DNA from 2 places in the Streptomyces sp. NPDC055749 genome. Region 1 is predicted to be linked to the other one. Evidence: predicted binding sites of a transcription regulator. Region 1 holds the regulator's gene; the other holds the start of a gene.
The links. Region 1 encodes HspR, which represses chaperone genes until heat shock. Its sites were predicted from a motif close to TTGAGNNNNNNNNNCTCAA; they were not measured.

Region 1 (7,655 bases):
GCGGCCCGCGCCGCCCGGCCGGTTCAGCTGCCGGATCACGATCAGGGTCACGATGCCGAGGACCGTCATCAGGCCGAGGAACTCGGTGAAGATCTCGTACGGCAGCCAGTCGCCGATGTACGGGATCAGCCAGTCGGCCTGGAAGAGCTGGCCGAAGGCGTTGACGATCGTGAGCAGCAGCGAGAAGAAGCCCACCGCCACGAACCAGTGCGCGAAGCCGACGATGCCCCAGCGGTTCATACGGGTGTGGCCGAGGAACTCCTTGGCCAGCGTGATGGTGCGCTGCGTGGGGTCACCCGTGCGGCTGCCCGCAGGCACGGGCTGACCGAGTCGCACGTACCGGTAGATCTGCGCGATGGCGCGGCCGAAAAGCGCGACGGCCACCACCGTGATGACCAGCGACACGATGATCGCGGCGAGTTGCATTTGGGGGCTCCTCGGGCCTGCGAGGGGTTGGGGGAGGGGGTGGGATACACCAATGATTACGGATTACTAAGCAGTAACTTAATGAGTCTGTGACGACACTATCCACTTATTCCGCCACGCTGTAGCCGGGCAGGCGGTGATCTGCGTCGCTCAGGTACCCCTTGCTGCCGCGAGGCCGCCGCCGCAGGGCCGGGTGCAGCGCCGCACGCAGGGTCGCGCGCAGTGGAAGGCGTACGGCTTCCGCCAGAATCGCCAGGTCCAGCCCCACCCAGTGCTGCTCGGCGTAGTGCTGGTCGAGCAGGGCCGGTTCGTCCCAGGGCATCCCGGAGCGGGCCCGTACCTGCGCGAGGCCCGTCAGCCCCGGCCGCAGCTCCTGGCGCCAGTGTCTGGCCCCCGGCCCCTGCGTCCTGGGGTCGCCCGGGGCCAGGGGTGCCGGGCCGACGAGGGAGAGCTCTCCCCGTACGACGTGGGGCAGCCGGGAGAGCACATCGAGCCGGCAGCGGCGGGTGCGCAGGGAGCGCAGCTCGAAGGGCCGGCCGCCGAGACCGGTCCTGGGTTCGCGGAGCAGTACGCCGCCGGGCGGGCGTCGTACGGCGAGCGCGAGGGCGCCCGCGGCGAGGGCCGGTGAGGCGAGGGCCAGCAGGGCGGTGCCGAGGGTCAGGTCGAGGAGCCGCTTGGCCGTCAGCCGGGCCGTCGCGTACTCGACGGCTGCGTGCGCCCTGGTTCGTACCGCAGCCCGTACCGCAGTCCGTGCCGCGGTGCTTGCCGCGGTTCTTGCCGCAGTCCGGTTCGCGTTCTGCATCGCACCTGCCCGGGGATCGGTGGCGTGCCGACGTGCCGGTTTTGACCGGCTCACGGCATTTTGTGACAGAACGATCCCACGGTGCGATGGTGGGTCGGGGCGTGTGGCGCGCGCGAGGGGGCGGGTGTCGCCCCGTGGGGCGGATGGTGCGTGAAGCCGCGCAGCGCCTCCTCAGGGAAAACCGCTGGTGAGCAAGGGTGTGAGCACGTTAGTTGAGTCGACTCGACTCAGGTCTGTTGACTCTGGGGCGGGTGTCATGCATCCTTGAGTCAGATCCACTCAAGTAGTCAGTTGGAGGAATTGAAATGGCACGTGCGGTCGGCATCGACCTGGGCACGACTAACTCCGTCGTGAGCGTTCTCGAAGGCGGCGAGCCCACCGTCATCACCAACGCCGAAGGCGCCAGGACCACGCCGTCCGTCGTCGCCTTCGCGAAGAACGGCGAGGTTCTCGTCGGCGAGGTGGCGAAGCGCCAGGCAGTGACGAACGTCGACAGGACCATCCGCTCCGTCAAGCGCCACATGGGCACTGACTGGAAGATCGACCTGGACGGCAAGAGCTTCAACCCGCAGCAGATGAGCGCCTTCATCCTGCAGAAGCTGAAGCGTGACGCCGAGTCCTACCTGGGCGAGAAGGTGACCGACGCGGTCATCACCGTCCCGGCGTACTTCAACGACTCCGAGCGTCAGGCGACGAAGGAGGCCGGCGAGATCGCGGGCCTGAACGTCCTGCGTATCGTCAACGAGCCGACCGCCGCCGCGCTGGCGTACGGGCTCGACAAGGACGACCAGACGATCCTCGTCTTCGACCTCGGTGGCGGCACCTTCGACGTGTCCCTCCTGGAGATCGGTGACGGCGTCGTCGAGGTGAAGGCCACCAACGGTGACAACCACCTCGGTGGTGACGACTGGGACCAGCGCGTCATGGACTACCTGGTCAAGCAGTTCGCCAACGGTCACGGCGTGGACCTGTCCAAGGACAAGATGGCTCTCCAGCGTCTCCGCGAGGCCGCGGAGAAGGCGAAGATCGAGCTGTCCTCCTCCACGGAGACCACGATCAACCTGCCGTACATCACGGCGTCGGCCGAGGGCCCGCTGCACCTGGACGAGAAGCTCACGCGCGCTCAGTTCCAGCAGCTCACCGCGGACCTCCTGGACCGCTGCAAGAACCCGTTCCACAACGTCATCAAGGACGCGGGCATCCAGCTCTCCGAGATCGACCACGTCGTTCTCGTCGGTGGCTCGACCCGTATGCCGGCCGTCGCCGAGCTCGTCAAGGAGCTCACCGGTGGTCAGGAAGCCAACAAGGGCGTCAACCCGGACGAGGTCGTCGCCATCGGCGCCTCGCTCCAGGCCGGTGTCCTGAAGGGCGAGGTCAAGGACGTTCTGCTCCTCGACGTCACGCCGCTGTCGCTTGGTATCGAAACCAAGGGCGGCATCATGACGAAGCTCATCGAGCGCAACACGACCATCCCGACCAAGCGCTCCGAGATCTTCACGACGGCCGAGGACAACCAGCCGTCCGTGCAGATCCAGGTCTACCAGGGCGAGCGCGAGATCGCGGCGTACAACAAGAAGCTCGGAATGTTCGAGCTCACCGGTCTGCCGCCGGCCCCGCGTGGCGTGCCGCAGATCGAGGTCGCCTTCGACATCGACGCCAACGGCATCATGCACGTCGCTGCCAAGGACCTCGGCACCGGCAAGGAGCAGAAGATGACCGTCACCGGTGGCTCCTCGCTGCCGAAGGACGAGGTCAACCGGATGCGCGAAGAGGCCGAGCAGTACGCGGACGAGGACCACCGCCGTCGCGAGGCCGCCGAGTCCCGCAACCAGGGCGAGCAGCTCGTCTACCAGACGGAGAAGTTCCTCAAGGACAACGAGGACAAGGTTCCGGCCGACGTCAAGACGGAGGTCGAGGAGTCCCTCACCGAGCTGAAGGAAAAGCTCAAGGGCGAGGACACCGCCGAGATCCGTACCGCCACCGAGAAGGTCGCGGCCGTCTCCCAGAAGCTGGGCCAGGCGATGTACGCCAACGCCCAGGCCGACGGTGCGACGCCGGGTGCGGACGCGCCCACCGACGGCCAGGCCAAGGCCGATGACGATGTCGTCGACGCCGAGATCGTGGACGACGAGAAGGACGCCAAGGGCGGTGCGGTGTGACCGAGGAGACTCCGGGCTTCGAGGAGAAGCCTGACGTCCCCTCCGGCGCCACCCCTGACGGAGCTGAGCCGAAGGACGCCACCCCCTCTCCGGAGGAGGAGGCGTCCCCGGCCGGGGACGACGTACAGACAGTCGGTCTGACGGCACAGCTGGACCAGGTCCGCACCGCGCTCGGCGAGCGCACCGCAGACCTCCAGCGGCTCCAGGCCGAGTACCAGAACTACCGCCGCCGCGTCGAGCGGGACCGGGTCACGGTGAAGGAGATCGCAGTAGCGGGTCTCCTGACCGAGCTCCTGCCCGTGCTCGACGACGTCGGCCGCGCGCGGGAACACGGCGAGCTGACCGGCGGCTTCAAGTCGGTCGCCGAGTCCCTGGAGACGGTCGCCGCGAAGATGGGCCTCCAGCAGTTCGGCAAGGAGGGCGAGCCCTTCGACCCGACGATCCATGAGGCCCTGATGCACTCGTACGCACCGGACGTCACCGAGGACACCTGCGTGGCGATCCTGCAGCCGGGGTATCGCATCGGCGAGCGCACCATCCGCCCCGCGCGGGTGGCCGTGGCCGAGCCGCAGCCGGGCGCGACGCCGGCGACGGCGAAGGAAGAGAAGGCAGACGACGAGGAGAGCGGTGGCACGGAGGAGGTCTGACATCAGGTCTGACCAACTCGGTGCACACCGACCGGCCAGGAGCCCGGCCCCCGGGCCGGCTCCTCGGCCGATCGTCCGGAAGGAGGGACGTCGATGAGCACGAAGGACTTCGTCGAGAAGGACTACTACAAGGTCCTCGGCGTCCCCAAGGACGCCACCGACGCCGAGGTCAAGAAGGCGTACCGGAAGCTCGCCCGCGAGTTCCACCCGGACGCCAACAAGGGTGACGCCAAGGCGGAGGAGCGCTTCAAGGAGATCTCCGAGGCGAACGACATCCTCGGCGACAGCAAGAAGCGCAAGGAGTACGACGAGGCCCGCGCGCTCTTCGGCAACGGAGGCTTCCGGGCCGGTCCCGGTGGCGCGGGAGGCAACTTCAACTTCGACCTGGGCGACCTCTTCGGAGGAGCCCCGGGCGGCGGCCAGCCCGGTGGCGCCGGTGGCTTCGGCGGCGGCGGTGGTGGTCTGGGAGACGTCTTCGGCGGCCTCTTCAACCGCGGCGGCGCCGGCACCCGTGTGCAGCCGCGGCGCGGCCAGGACATCGAGTCCGAGGTGACGCTCAGCTTCACCGAGGCGGTCGACGGGGCCACGGTCCCGCTGCGGATGTCCAGCCAGGCGCCCTGCAAGGCGTGTTCGGGCACCGGCGACAAGAACGGCACCCCGAGGGTCTGCCCGACCTGCGTCGGCACCGGACAGGTCTCGCGCGGCAGCGGCGGCGGCTTCTCGCTCACCGATCCCTGCGTGGACTGCAAGGGCCGGGGCCTCATCGCCCAGGACCCCTGCGAGGTCTGCAAGGGCAGCGGACGGGCGAAGTCGGCACGCACCATGCAGGTCAGGATTCCGGCGGGCGTCCTGGACGGGCAGCGCATCCGGCTGCGCGGCAAGGGCAGCCCGGGCGAACGCGGCGGACCGGCCGGCGATCTGTACGTCGTCGTCCACGTCGACGCCCACCCCGTATTCGGCCGCAAGGGCGACAACCTCACGGTCACCGTGCCGATCGCCTTCACGGAGGCGGCGCTCGGCGGCGAGGTGAAGGTCCCCACGCTCGGCGGCCCCGCGGTCACCCTCAAGCTTCCGGCCGGCACCCCCAACGGGCGTACGATGCGCGCCCGCGGCAAGGGCGCGGTCCGCAAGGACGGCACCCGCGGCGACCTCCTGGTCACCGTGGAGGTCGCAGTGCCCAAGGACCTCGCACCCGAGGCCAGGGACGCACTGGAGGCGTACCGGAAGGCGACCGCGGAGGAGGATCCGCGGGCGGAGCTGTTCCAGGCTGCGAAGGGAGCTTGAGATGGACGGCCGTCGACGTAATCCGTACCAGCTGACCGACGAATCACCGGTGTACGTGATCTCGATCGCGGCCCAGCTCTCGGGCCTGCACCCGCAGACGCTGCGCCAGTACGACCGCCTCGGCCTGGTCTCCCCGGACCGCACCGCCGGCCGCGGCAGGCGCTACTCGGCCCGCGACATCGAACTGCTGCGCACCGTACAGCAGTTGTCGCAGGACGAGGGCATCAACCTGGCCGGTATCAAGCGCATCATCGAGCTGGAGAACCAGGTGGCCGCGCTCCAGCAGCGCGTCGCGGAGCTCTCGGCAGCGGTCGACGGAGCGGCGGTGGCCATGCAGCAGCGCGAGGCCCAGGTCCACGCCTCGTACCGCCGCGACCTGGTCCCGTACCAGGACGTGCAGCAGGCGAGTGCGTTGGTGGTGTGGCGTCCGAAGCCGAAGAGGGTTACGGACTAGGCGAGTTGAGTGGCAGAAGGCCCGTGGTCCCGAGTGGTTCGGGGGCACGGGCCTTTTGCTGTCAGCGTGAGCATCGTGTGTGTTGTACGGGGCCGGGGTGCCGTCACGGGGCGTCGGCCTGGGGGGTTGTAGTGGCAACGGTTTCGACCAGGCCCGACTGGATGAGCAGTGCCCCCAGGTGGGTCCGGCTCGACGCGTCGAGTGCCTGCATGAGCTTGGCGATGTGGGCACGGCAGGTACGGACGCTGATGCCCAGCTTGCGGGCCACGACGTCGTCGACGTGGCCTTCGACGAGCAGGCGGGCGATGCTGTGCTGGACGGCGGTGATGGGGGTGCCGGGGGCGACGGGCTGGAGATGCTCGGTGATGGGCGTGGCTTGTGCCCAGAGGGTTTCGTAGACCTGGAACAAGTAGCGGACGAGCGCTGGGTGCCGGATCTCCAAGGCAGTTTCGCGATCGGGTGAGGCAGGGATGAACGCCACCGCACGGTCGAAGATGATCAGCCGCTCGACGGTCTGTTCTGTGGTGCGAACCTGTAGATGGCCCGTGGGCAGTTGCTCCAGGTACTCCCGGACGTAGCTGCTGTAGCGCGCCGGATGCTGGTAGATGTGCCGCAGTTGGATGCCGCGCCGGATGAGGCTCCGGCCATTGGCCAGGGCCGCCTGCATGTTGTTCAGAGCTCGGTTGGTGCCTGGCTGGGCCGTCAGGACTTCGTACGTGGCGGCGGCGGTGGCCTCGTCGACGGCCGACTGGATTGTCTCTTTGCCTTCGAGCGCGGTGATCGCGAGGTTGGGGTCATCGCTGGCGACCGCGGTCAGTGGCGCCAGTGACCGGCTCAGTGCGGCGGTGAGTTGCACGCGCTCGTCTATCTCGCGGGTGATGGGCTGCAGCAGGTGTGCCAGGGCGGCGGATGGTGGAACGGGTCGTAGCCACGCGTCGTCCCTCGGGTCGGGATGTAGTAGTGCCATCTCGATGAGGCAGGGTGCGGCGGTGAGTTCGGCGCGGGCGATACGCCCTTTGCGGAGCGCTGCCTCGTACAGCCGGATCGCCGGGTCGCACAGTTCTCTGTTCCCATGCGAATGGACTTCGTTTGCCGTTTCCGTATCCATTTGTGGGCCCCCCACTTTTTGCAGTGCAGAAAGATGACGGTGGTGGAAGCGTAGCTTTCGGGAGAGTGTGGACGGGTCGGGGGAGCCGGGAACTTCCCTGATGGAACAGGGTGCGGCCGTGCTCTCCCCCGTTGCGCGGTCGCGCCTTCCGGCTCCTGGGGTGGGGATGCTGGAGGCGCCGGACGGTCAGGAGTCCTGGTCCAGGATTCCTGACCGGGCGATCAGATAGCCGAGTTGTGCCCGGCTGTTGCTTCCGAGCGCCGCAGCGAGTTTCGCAACGTGCGCCCTGCATGTGCGGACGTTCATGCCGAGACGGCGGGCGATGGAGTCGTCCACATGGCCATCGACGAGGAGTTGAGCGATGGAGCGTTGGACGCCGGAGATTCCTTGGGGAGTTGGGTCGTACTTGACGTCCTCCAAAAGGGGGGCGGCGCGGGTCCATAGTTGGTCGAATACCTTGACGAGGTACTCGACCAGCCCCGGATGCCTGAGTTCCAAGGCGACTTGACGGTCGTCCTGGGCGGGGATGAACGCGACCGTCCTGTCAAAGACGATCAGCCGTTCGATGAGTTCTTCCAGCGTCCGTATTTCGACGTTGGCATCGGCTATGCGCTCCGCGTAGGCCAAGGTGCTGGGGCTGTGACGCACGGTGTGCTGGTACAAAGTGCGTATCTTGACGCCCCGATGGACGACTGACAGGCCGCGTTCCAACGATTTGCTGAGGCTGTCCTCGTCGCGGCCTCCCCCGGGCTGGACGGTGAGCACTTCGGTCCGG
Region 2 (7,655 bases), on a different contig from region 1:
TGATGTACGTAGGGGCGCCCAGGCCGACGTACGTGACCGCGGCGACGACCGGCGCGGTCAGCCGCCACCGGCACACCCGCCCGGCCACGAAGCCCAGGAACGCCGCGCACACCAGGAAGCAGACATCCGCGAGGACGAGCGTGAGCGAAGGGCCGCCGGCGCCGGTGTACGGCAAGGTCGCCGCCGACAGCCCGGCCAGCGCTACGAGGTAGCCGGCGACGGCCCATACGGCGACGGGCGCGGCGGCCGTCACCAGCCGGGCCAGCGGGCTGCGGGGGACGGACAGCCACAGGCCGTCGGTCCTGCGGCGGTGCTCGCGACCGCCCTGCCAGCAGCCGGCGGCGGCCGTGAGCGGGCCGGTGAGCAGCGTGGCGGCGGAGTGCAGCAGGCTCTGCGTCTCGCCCCAGCTCCCCTGCCACTGGCCCGCCTTGGCGGCCATCGTCACGAGGAGGGTCAGGGCGACGGCGGGCCCCGTCCAGGGGGCGAAGCCCCGCCTGAACTCGGCGGTGAGAGCGGTGAGAGTGGTGAGAGCGGTGCGCGCCGGGTGGCCGGCGGGCCGGTGCCTGGTGGCGTCCGGCGGGGTCAGTACGTCCGTCATCGGGCGCCCACCGCCGTACGGTGCGTGCGCAGCGCCGCCGTGTAGCCGCGCTCGATGGGGTTGCCGTCCAGGCCGTCCGCCCCACCTGAGTCGCCGCCCAGCCCGACGAGTTCGGCCGTCGTGCCCCGGTAGGCGACCCGGCCGTCCTCGATCAGCGTCACGTCGGTGCACGCGGCGGCGACGTCCTCGACCAGATGGGTGGAGACGATCACGGTGGCCGTGCGCCCCAACTCCCTTAGCAGAGAACGGAATTCGACCCGCTGCTCCGGGTCGAGACCGGCGGTCGGCTCGTCGAGCAGCAACAGGTCCGGTTCGTTGACGATCGCCTGCGCGATGCCGACCCGGCGGATCATGCCGCCGGACAGGGTCTTCACCTTGGCGTCGATCCGGTCGGCCAGGCCGACGCGTTCCACGGCGCGTTCCACGGCGGCGGGGGTGGCCGCGCCGTCCATCTCCTTGAGCCAGGCGACGTACCCGACGAACTCGCGGACCGTGAAGCCCGGGTAGTACCCGAACTCCTGCGGCAGATAGCCCAGCCTGCGCCGCACCGCCGAGCGGGCGCGGTGCCCGGACGCGTCACCGACGTCCTGGCCCAGCAGTTCCACCCGCCCCCCGGCGGGTGGAGCCACGGTCGCCAGTACGCGGATCAGCGAGGTCTTGCCCGCGCCGTTCGGCCCGAGGAGGCCGTGCACACCCGCCGCGAAGTCGAGGTCGACGGCGTCGAGCGCGGTCTTCCTGCGGTGCCGGACGGTCAGTCCGGTGACCCTTGCACTCACGACGTCTCCAGATGGTCGAAGGATTTACGGCGTACGGCGAGAAGCGCCGCGCACACCAGCGCACCGGCCGCCCAGCCGGTCTGGACGCCGGGCCCCGCGAAGTACGTGGCGGCCTCGGCCGCCAGGGCGAACGGACCTCGGGGCGAGGTGCCGACGGTGGGAAGGGCGACGGCGAAGGCCCAGCCCGCGGCGACGGCCGCGGCGCCGGTCCGGCAGCCGACGTACGAACCGAGGGCCAGGGCCGCGAGTGTCAGCGCCAGTCCGGGCAGCAGCCACGCCACGGCGCCGGGCCCGCCCACGGCCGCGGGCAGCGCGGCCCCGGCGAGCGTCAGCGCCGGGATGCTCGCTCCGAGCACCGCGGCGGTCCTGGTCAGCAGCAGCCGCAGCCCGCCGGACGGGGTCGCGGCGGTGATCTCGTGCATGGGATCGGCGTGCCGCCCGTACGAGACGAACACCCCCGCGAGCGGCAGCGCGGGCGCGACGACGAGGAGCAAAGGCCGGACCTCCCCGCCGAGCCCCGCCCCGTACGCCAGGGCGAGGGCGCCCAGGGCCACGAGGACGAGAGCCAGCAGCCAGGGCCCGCGCAGGGCAGGCCCCGCGGCCCAGAGAACGCGGGCGACGGCGGAGCCGGGGCGGGCGCGGAGCGCGCGGAGGGCCCTGCTGCCGGCCTTCGTGCGCCGCGCAAGGGTGTCCGGGGAGCCGATCGTGCCCCGCCGCGCGCGGGTGTCCGGGTGGCCGGCCCCCGCCCGGAGGGCGCGGGCGAACCGGGCGGCGGCCCGGCGCCCCCGGGCGGCCACAGGCTCCGCCCCGCCCCGGTGCCCCCGGGTGGCCGCAGGCCCCGCCCCGGACCGGAGTGCGCGGGTGACCGCGGACCCCGCCCCCGCCCCGCCCCCCCGGGCGGCCGCAGGCCCCGCCCCGGGCCGGAGCGCGTCCCACGGGTGTGGGGCCCGGGCCGTCGCCCGCTGGGGCGCCGCAGCCGCAAGTACCGTCGCTCGGATGTCCGCCAGGGCCGCCCCCATGCCGTCCCGGGCGGTGACCGCAGACGACACCCGTGCCGCGCAGCTTCCGCACGCCTCGACGTGTTTCTCCAGTGACCAGGCGTCCGTCTCCGCCGCCGTGCCTGCCGCGTACCCGATGGCGAGTTCCTCGTCCACGTGCCACGTGTCCGTACGCCTCATGCCGTACCTCCCAGCGGATCGTGGTCCGTGGCCAACAGATCGAGGGCCGCGCGCAGTTCACGTCTGGCGCGCATGGCCCGTGTCTTGACGGTGCCCTCCGGTATGCCGAGCAGCCGGGCGGTCTCCCGGGTCGTCAGGCCGTCGATGACCGTCGCCCGCAGCACCTCCCGCAGTTCGGGGGAGATCCGGTCGAGCGCGGTGCCCACGTCGCCGTACTCCAGCCCGGCCAGCACCCGTTCCTCGGCGGAGGGCACGGCGTCCCACGCGATGTCCCGGGACCCGGAAGCGGAACCAGGCCGTGCCGCTCTGGCCCCGGCCCGTTGCGCGTCCACCAGGCGGCGGGCCGCGATCACCCACAGCCAGCCGCCGACCCGCGTGCCCCGGTGCGACCCGGCGGACTGCCAGGCCGTCACGAAGGTGTCCTGCAATACCTCCCGTACGGTCTCCGCGTCCCCGCACCGCCGGGTCAGCCGGGCATGGAGCCAGCCCGCGTGCCGGTCGTACAGCGCGCCGAGGGCGCTCGCGTCCCCTTGAGCGACGGCGCGCAGCAGCGCGGCGTCCTCGTCCTCGTCGTTCCTGTGGTCCCCCGCAGGGCGTAGCAGCCTCACAATCCCTCTATCGACGGCGGGACCGCATCCGGTTCACCGGGAGGGTGACGGCAGTGCGGCGAACCTGACGTCCGAGGCCGGAGTGGTGACCTCGGCCTCGTTGCTGATGGCCCAGGCGGCGACCCGTGAAGCCGTGGCGGCCGGGATCTCCTCGCTGATTCCGGGTACCGCCGGGATGTTGTGCGTCGCGTGGGCGTCGTGGGGCAGGACGACCCGGTACCCGCGCTCCAGGGCGCCCCGGGCCGTCGCCTGGACGCACATCTCGGACATCAGGCCGCAGATGACGAGTCCCCGTACGCCGGAATCGGTCAGCAGGCTGCCGAGCGGGGTCCCCTCGAAGCCGTCGTCCCTGGGCTTGCGGATCACGAACTCCGTGGGTCCTGTCTCGACGGGGAGGTGGAGCTCCCAGCCGGGGGTGTGCGGCTCGTCGTCCGCTCCGGGCTGCCCGTCGTTCTGAATGTGCACGACGAGCGACCCCGCCTCCCGGGCCCGGGCGATCAGGTCCGTCGTCCGGTCCAGGAGCCGGGCCGCGCCCGGCACCGCCCCGTCGCCGGAGACGGAGGCCGACTGGACGTCCACGACGATCAGGGCGTCTATCAGGGCGGCCGGCAGGGATTTTTCGGGAAACGCGGTATGGGTCATGGCGCCATCATGTTGAACCGTAGGAGAGCCCCAGACAGGTGATCGCTGAGAGCGAACGCGCTCCGGGGAACATTCGGCCGCTCAGGAGCATTGAGTCGACATAGCTCAACTTGACTGCCGAAGGGGAGATCATGGCTACGGAGTCCAAGGCGTTCACACCGATGGATCTGCCTGTGCTGCCGCTCGACGACGAGGTGGTGCTGCCCGGAATGGTGGTGCCGCTGGATCTGTCGGACACGGAGGTGCGCGCCGCCGTGGAGGCCGCCCAGGCCGCCGCGCGCGCCGGTGGCGGCAAGCCCGAGGTGCTGCTCGTGCCGCGTATCGACGGGACCTACACGGGGACCGGTGTCCTCGGCACCGTCGAGCAGGTCGGGCGGCTCTCGGACGGCGACCCGGGTGCGCTCATCCGGGCCCGTGACCGGGTGCGGATCGGTGCCGGGACCAGTGGGCCCGGGGGAGCGCTGTGGGTGGAGGGGACCAGGGTCGACGTGCTCGTCCCGGATCCGCTGCCCGGCTCCGCCGTGGAACTGGTCAAGGAGTACAAGGCACTCGCGACCAGCTGGCTGAAGAAGCGCGGCGCCTGGCAGGTCGTGGACCGGGTGCAGCAGATCGAGGACATCTCCGCGCTCGCCGACAACTCCGGGTACTCGCCGTTCCTGACCACCGCCCAGAAGGTGCAGCTCCTGGAGACCGCCGACGCGGTCGTCCGGCTGAAGCTCGCCATCCAGTGGCTCGGCGAACACCTCGCCGAGCAGGACGTGGCCGAGTCCATCGCCAAGGACGTCCAGGAGGGCGTCGACAAGCAGCAGCGCGAGTTCCTGCTGCGGCGCCAGCTCGACGCCGTACGCAAGGAGCTCTCCGAGCTCAACGGCGATCCGGAGGACGAGTCCGACGACTACCGGACCCGTGTCGAAGCCGCCGATCTTCCCGAGCACGTCCGCGAGGCCGCGCTCAAGGAGGTCGACAAGCTGGAGCGTTCCTCCGACCAGAGCCCGGAGGGATCCTGGATCAGGACCTGGCTCGACACCGTCCTCGAACTGCCGTGGACCGAGCGGACCGAGGACGCGTACGACATTCCCGGCGCCCAGCGCATTCTCGACGCCGAGCACGCGGGCCTCGAAGACGTGAAGGAGCGGATCACCGAGTACCTGGCGGTGCGCAAGCGGCGCGCCGACCGGGGGCTGGGTGTCGTCGGCGGGCGGCGCGGCGGCGCCGTGCTGGCGCTGGTGGGGCCGCCGGGCGTCGGAAAGACCTCGCTCGGCGAATCCGTCGCGCACGCCATGGGCCGTAAGTTCGTCCGCGTCGCGCTCGGCGGGGTCCGGGACGAGGCGGAGATCCGGGGCCACCGGCGTACGTACGTGGGCGCCCTGCCGGGACGTATCGTCCGCGCCATCAAGGAGGCCGGTTCCATGAACCCGGTCGTCCTGCTCGACGAGATCGACAAGGTCGGTTCGGACTTCCGGGGCGACCCGGCCGCCGCCCTCCTGGAGGTCCTCGACCCGGCGCAGAACCACACCTTCCGCGACCACTACCTGGAGGTCGAACTCGACCTCAGCGACGTCGTCTTCCTGGCGACGGCCAATGTGCTCGACGCCATCCCGGAGGCCCTGCTCGACCGCATGGAGCTGGTCAGGCTGGACGGCTACACCGAGGACGAGAAGGTCGTCATCGCCCGCGACCACCTGCTCCCGCGCCAGCTGGAGCGGGCCGGTCTGGAGAAGGAAGAGGTCACGCTCGACGAGTCCGCGCTGCGCAAGCTGGCCGGCGAGTACACCCGCGAGGCCGGCGTACGCAATCTGGAGCGGGCCGTCGCCCGGCTGCTCCGCAAGGTCGCGGCCCAGCACGAACTGGGCGACCGTGAGCTGCCGTTCACCGTCACCGACGAGGATCTGCGGGCTCTGATCGGACGCCCGCACCACGTTCCGGAGTCCGCGCAGGACCCGGCCGAGCGCCGCACAGCGGTGCCGGGCGTGGCCACCGGACTCGCGGTGACCGGCGCCGGTGGTGACGTGCTGTTCGTGGAGGCGTCGCTGGCCGACCCGGAGACCGGGGCGTCCGGACTGACCCTGACCGGTCAGCTCGGCGACGTCATGAAGGAGTCGGCGCAGATCGCGCTGAGCTTCCTGCGGTCGCACGGCGCCGAGCTGGAGCTGCCGGTCGCGGATCTGAAGGACCGCGGCGCGCACATCCACTTCCCGGCGGGCGCCGTGCCCAAGGACGGTCCGAGTGCCGGCATCACCATGACGACGGCGCTGGCCTCGCTGCTGTCCGGGCGGCTGGTCCGTACGGATGTGGCGATGACCGGTGAGGTGTCGCTGACCGGACGGGTGCTGCCGATCGGCGGCCTGAAGCAGAAGCTGCTGGCCGCGCACCGGGCCGGGATCACCACCGTGGTGATCCCCAAGCGGAACGAGGCCGACCTGGACGACGTCCCGGCCGAGGTCCTCGACAAGCTGGAGGTCCACCCGGTGACCGATGTCCGCCAGGTGCTGGAGATCGCCCTCGCCCCGGCCACGGCCGGGCTACGGGAGCGGAGGATCCCGGCCGCGGCGTGAGTGCCATGCAGTGACGGGCGTGGCATGACGTGCACGGCCGGAACGGACGGCCCGTTCTCCCCGGTGGGGAGGGCGGGCCGTTCCGCGTGTCCGGTGTCTACGGGCGGTAGACCGTGCCCGGCACCGGCTCGGCCGGGGCCATCAGCTGGGGGACCGTCACGAAGGTGTAGCCGCGCTTCTTCAGCGTGTCGATGATGCCCGGAACCGCCGGCACGGTGCCCTTGTAGATGTCGTGCAGCAGGATGACGCCGTCCTTGCCCGCCTGGTCGAGTATCCGCTTCCTGATCAGTGCGGAGTCGTTCGTGGAGTAGTCCTTCGCCGTCGCGCTCCACAGGATCTGCGACAGCCCGAGCTCCTTGCAGATCCCCGAGACCGTGTCGTCGGTGCGGCCCTGCGGAGGTCTCATCAGCCGCGGTCTCTTGCCGGTGATCACCGATATCGCGTCCTGCGTCTTCTCCAGCTCGGCCCGTATCTCGGCGGGCTTCCGGTCGGTCAGGGTCTCGTGCGACCAGGTGTGGTTGGCCACCTCGTGCCCCTCGGCGCCGATGCGGCGCACGGTCTCCGGGTACTTGAGCACGTGCTTCTCGCCGAGCAGGAAGAAGGTGGCGGGCACCTTCTTCTCCTTGAGGATGTCCAGGAGCCGCGGAGTGTCCTCGGCCGGACCCGCGTCGAACGTCAGCGCTATGCACTTCGCCTTCCGGCAGTCCACCTGCCCGAACGATCCCTTGGCGTCGGCCGCGGCGTCCTGACGTGCCGAACCGGGTGCGGTGGTCTCCATCGAACAGCCGCTGAGTACGAGTGTGAGCGCGGTCACAAGAGCGGCAGCCAACCCGGCACCGGACGATGTCGTCTTTCTGGGCACAGCAGGACACTCCTCGAGGCAGGCCGCACACGGGCTGTGTGGCACGTCGAGGACTATACATAGAGCGTATACACGCTGTGTATAGAGGGCGTCGGGGCGGGCATGACGAAGCCCCGGCGACGCTTGCTCGTCGCCGGGGCCCTGTGAGGCAGTGGGGGTGGATCAGCCGTACGCGAGCGCCTGTACGCGGTCGAGGGCGCCGTTGAAGCGGTTGTGGTCGCCTACCGTCGGGCCGGACGACGTGTACTGCCACATCGTGTAGTAGCCCCAGCCGGCCGGGAGTTCGCCGACGGTGGTGTTGTAGCGGGCCACCCAGAGCGGGTTGGTGGCGCCGAAGCTCGAGTTGTTGCCCGTGCAGGTCTGCCACCAGCTGGTCGCGGTGTAGATCACCGCGTCACGTCCGGTGCGCGCCTTGTACGTGTTCACGAAGTCGCGG

Region 2: a site for HspR is predicted at 3,893-3,911, ahead of lon (endopeptidase La). Genes of this name have one in related genera too.

What each region holds. Positions count from the first base shown of each region.
Region 1 is NZ_JBSHFH010000001.1:123,975-131,629, forward strand. Features, by position in the region: gene ACWGO0_RS00585 ((Fe-S)-binding protein) at 1-426, opposite strand, end outside; gene ACWGO0_RS00590 (sugar transferase) at 533-1,228, opposite strand; gene dnaK (molecular chaperone DnaK) at 1,534-3,387, shown strand; gene grpE (nucleotide exchange factor GrpE) at 3,384-4,034, shown strand; gene dnaJ (molecular chaperone DnaJ) at 4,128-5,318, shown strand; gene ACWGO0_RS00610 (heat shock protein transcriptional repressor HspR) at 5,320-5,772, shown strand; gene ACWGO0_RS00615 (LuxR C-terminal-related transcriptional regulator) at 5,876-6,880, opposite strand; gene ACWGO0_RS00620 (helix-turn-helix transcriptional regulator) at 7,067-7,655, opposite strand, start outside.
Region 2 is NZ_JBSHFH010000005.1:57,222-64,876, forward strand. Features, by position in the region: gene ACWGO0_RS05375 (hypothetical protein) at 1-598, opposite strand, end outside; gene ACWGO0_RS05380 (ABC transporter ATP-binding protein) at 595-1,374, opposite strand; gene ACWGO0_RS05385 (zf-HC2 domain-containing protein) at 1,371-2,552, opposite strand; gene ACWGO0_RS05390 (RNA polymerase sigma factor) at 2,549-3,160, opposite strand; gene ACWGO0_RS05395 (isochorismatase family protein) at 3,194-3,802, opposite strand; gene lon (endopeptidase La) at 3,934-6,357, shown strand; gene ACWGO0_RS05405 (polysaccharide deacetylase family protein) at 6,455-7,135, opposite strand; gene ACWGO0_RS05410 (lysozyme) at 7,382-7,655, opposite strand, start outside.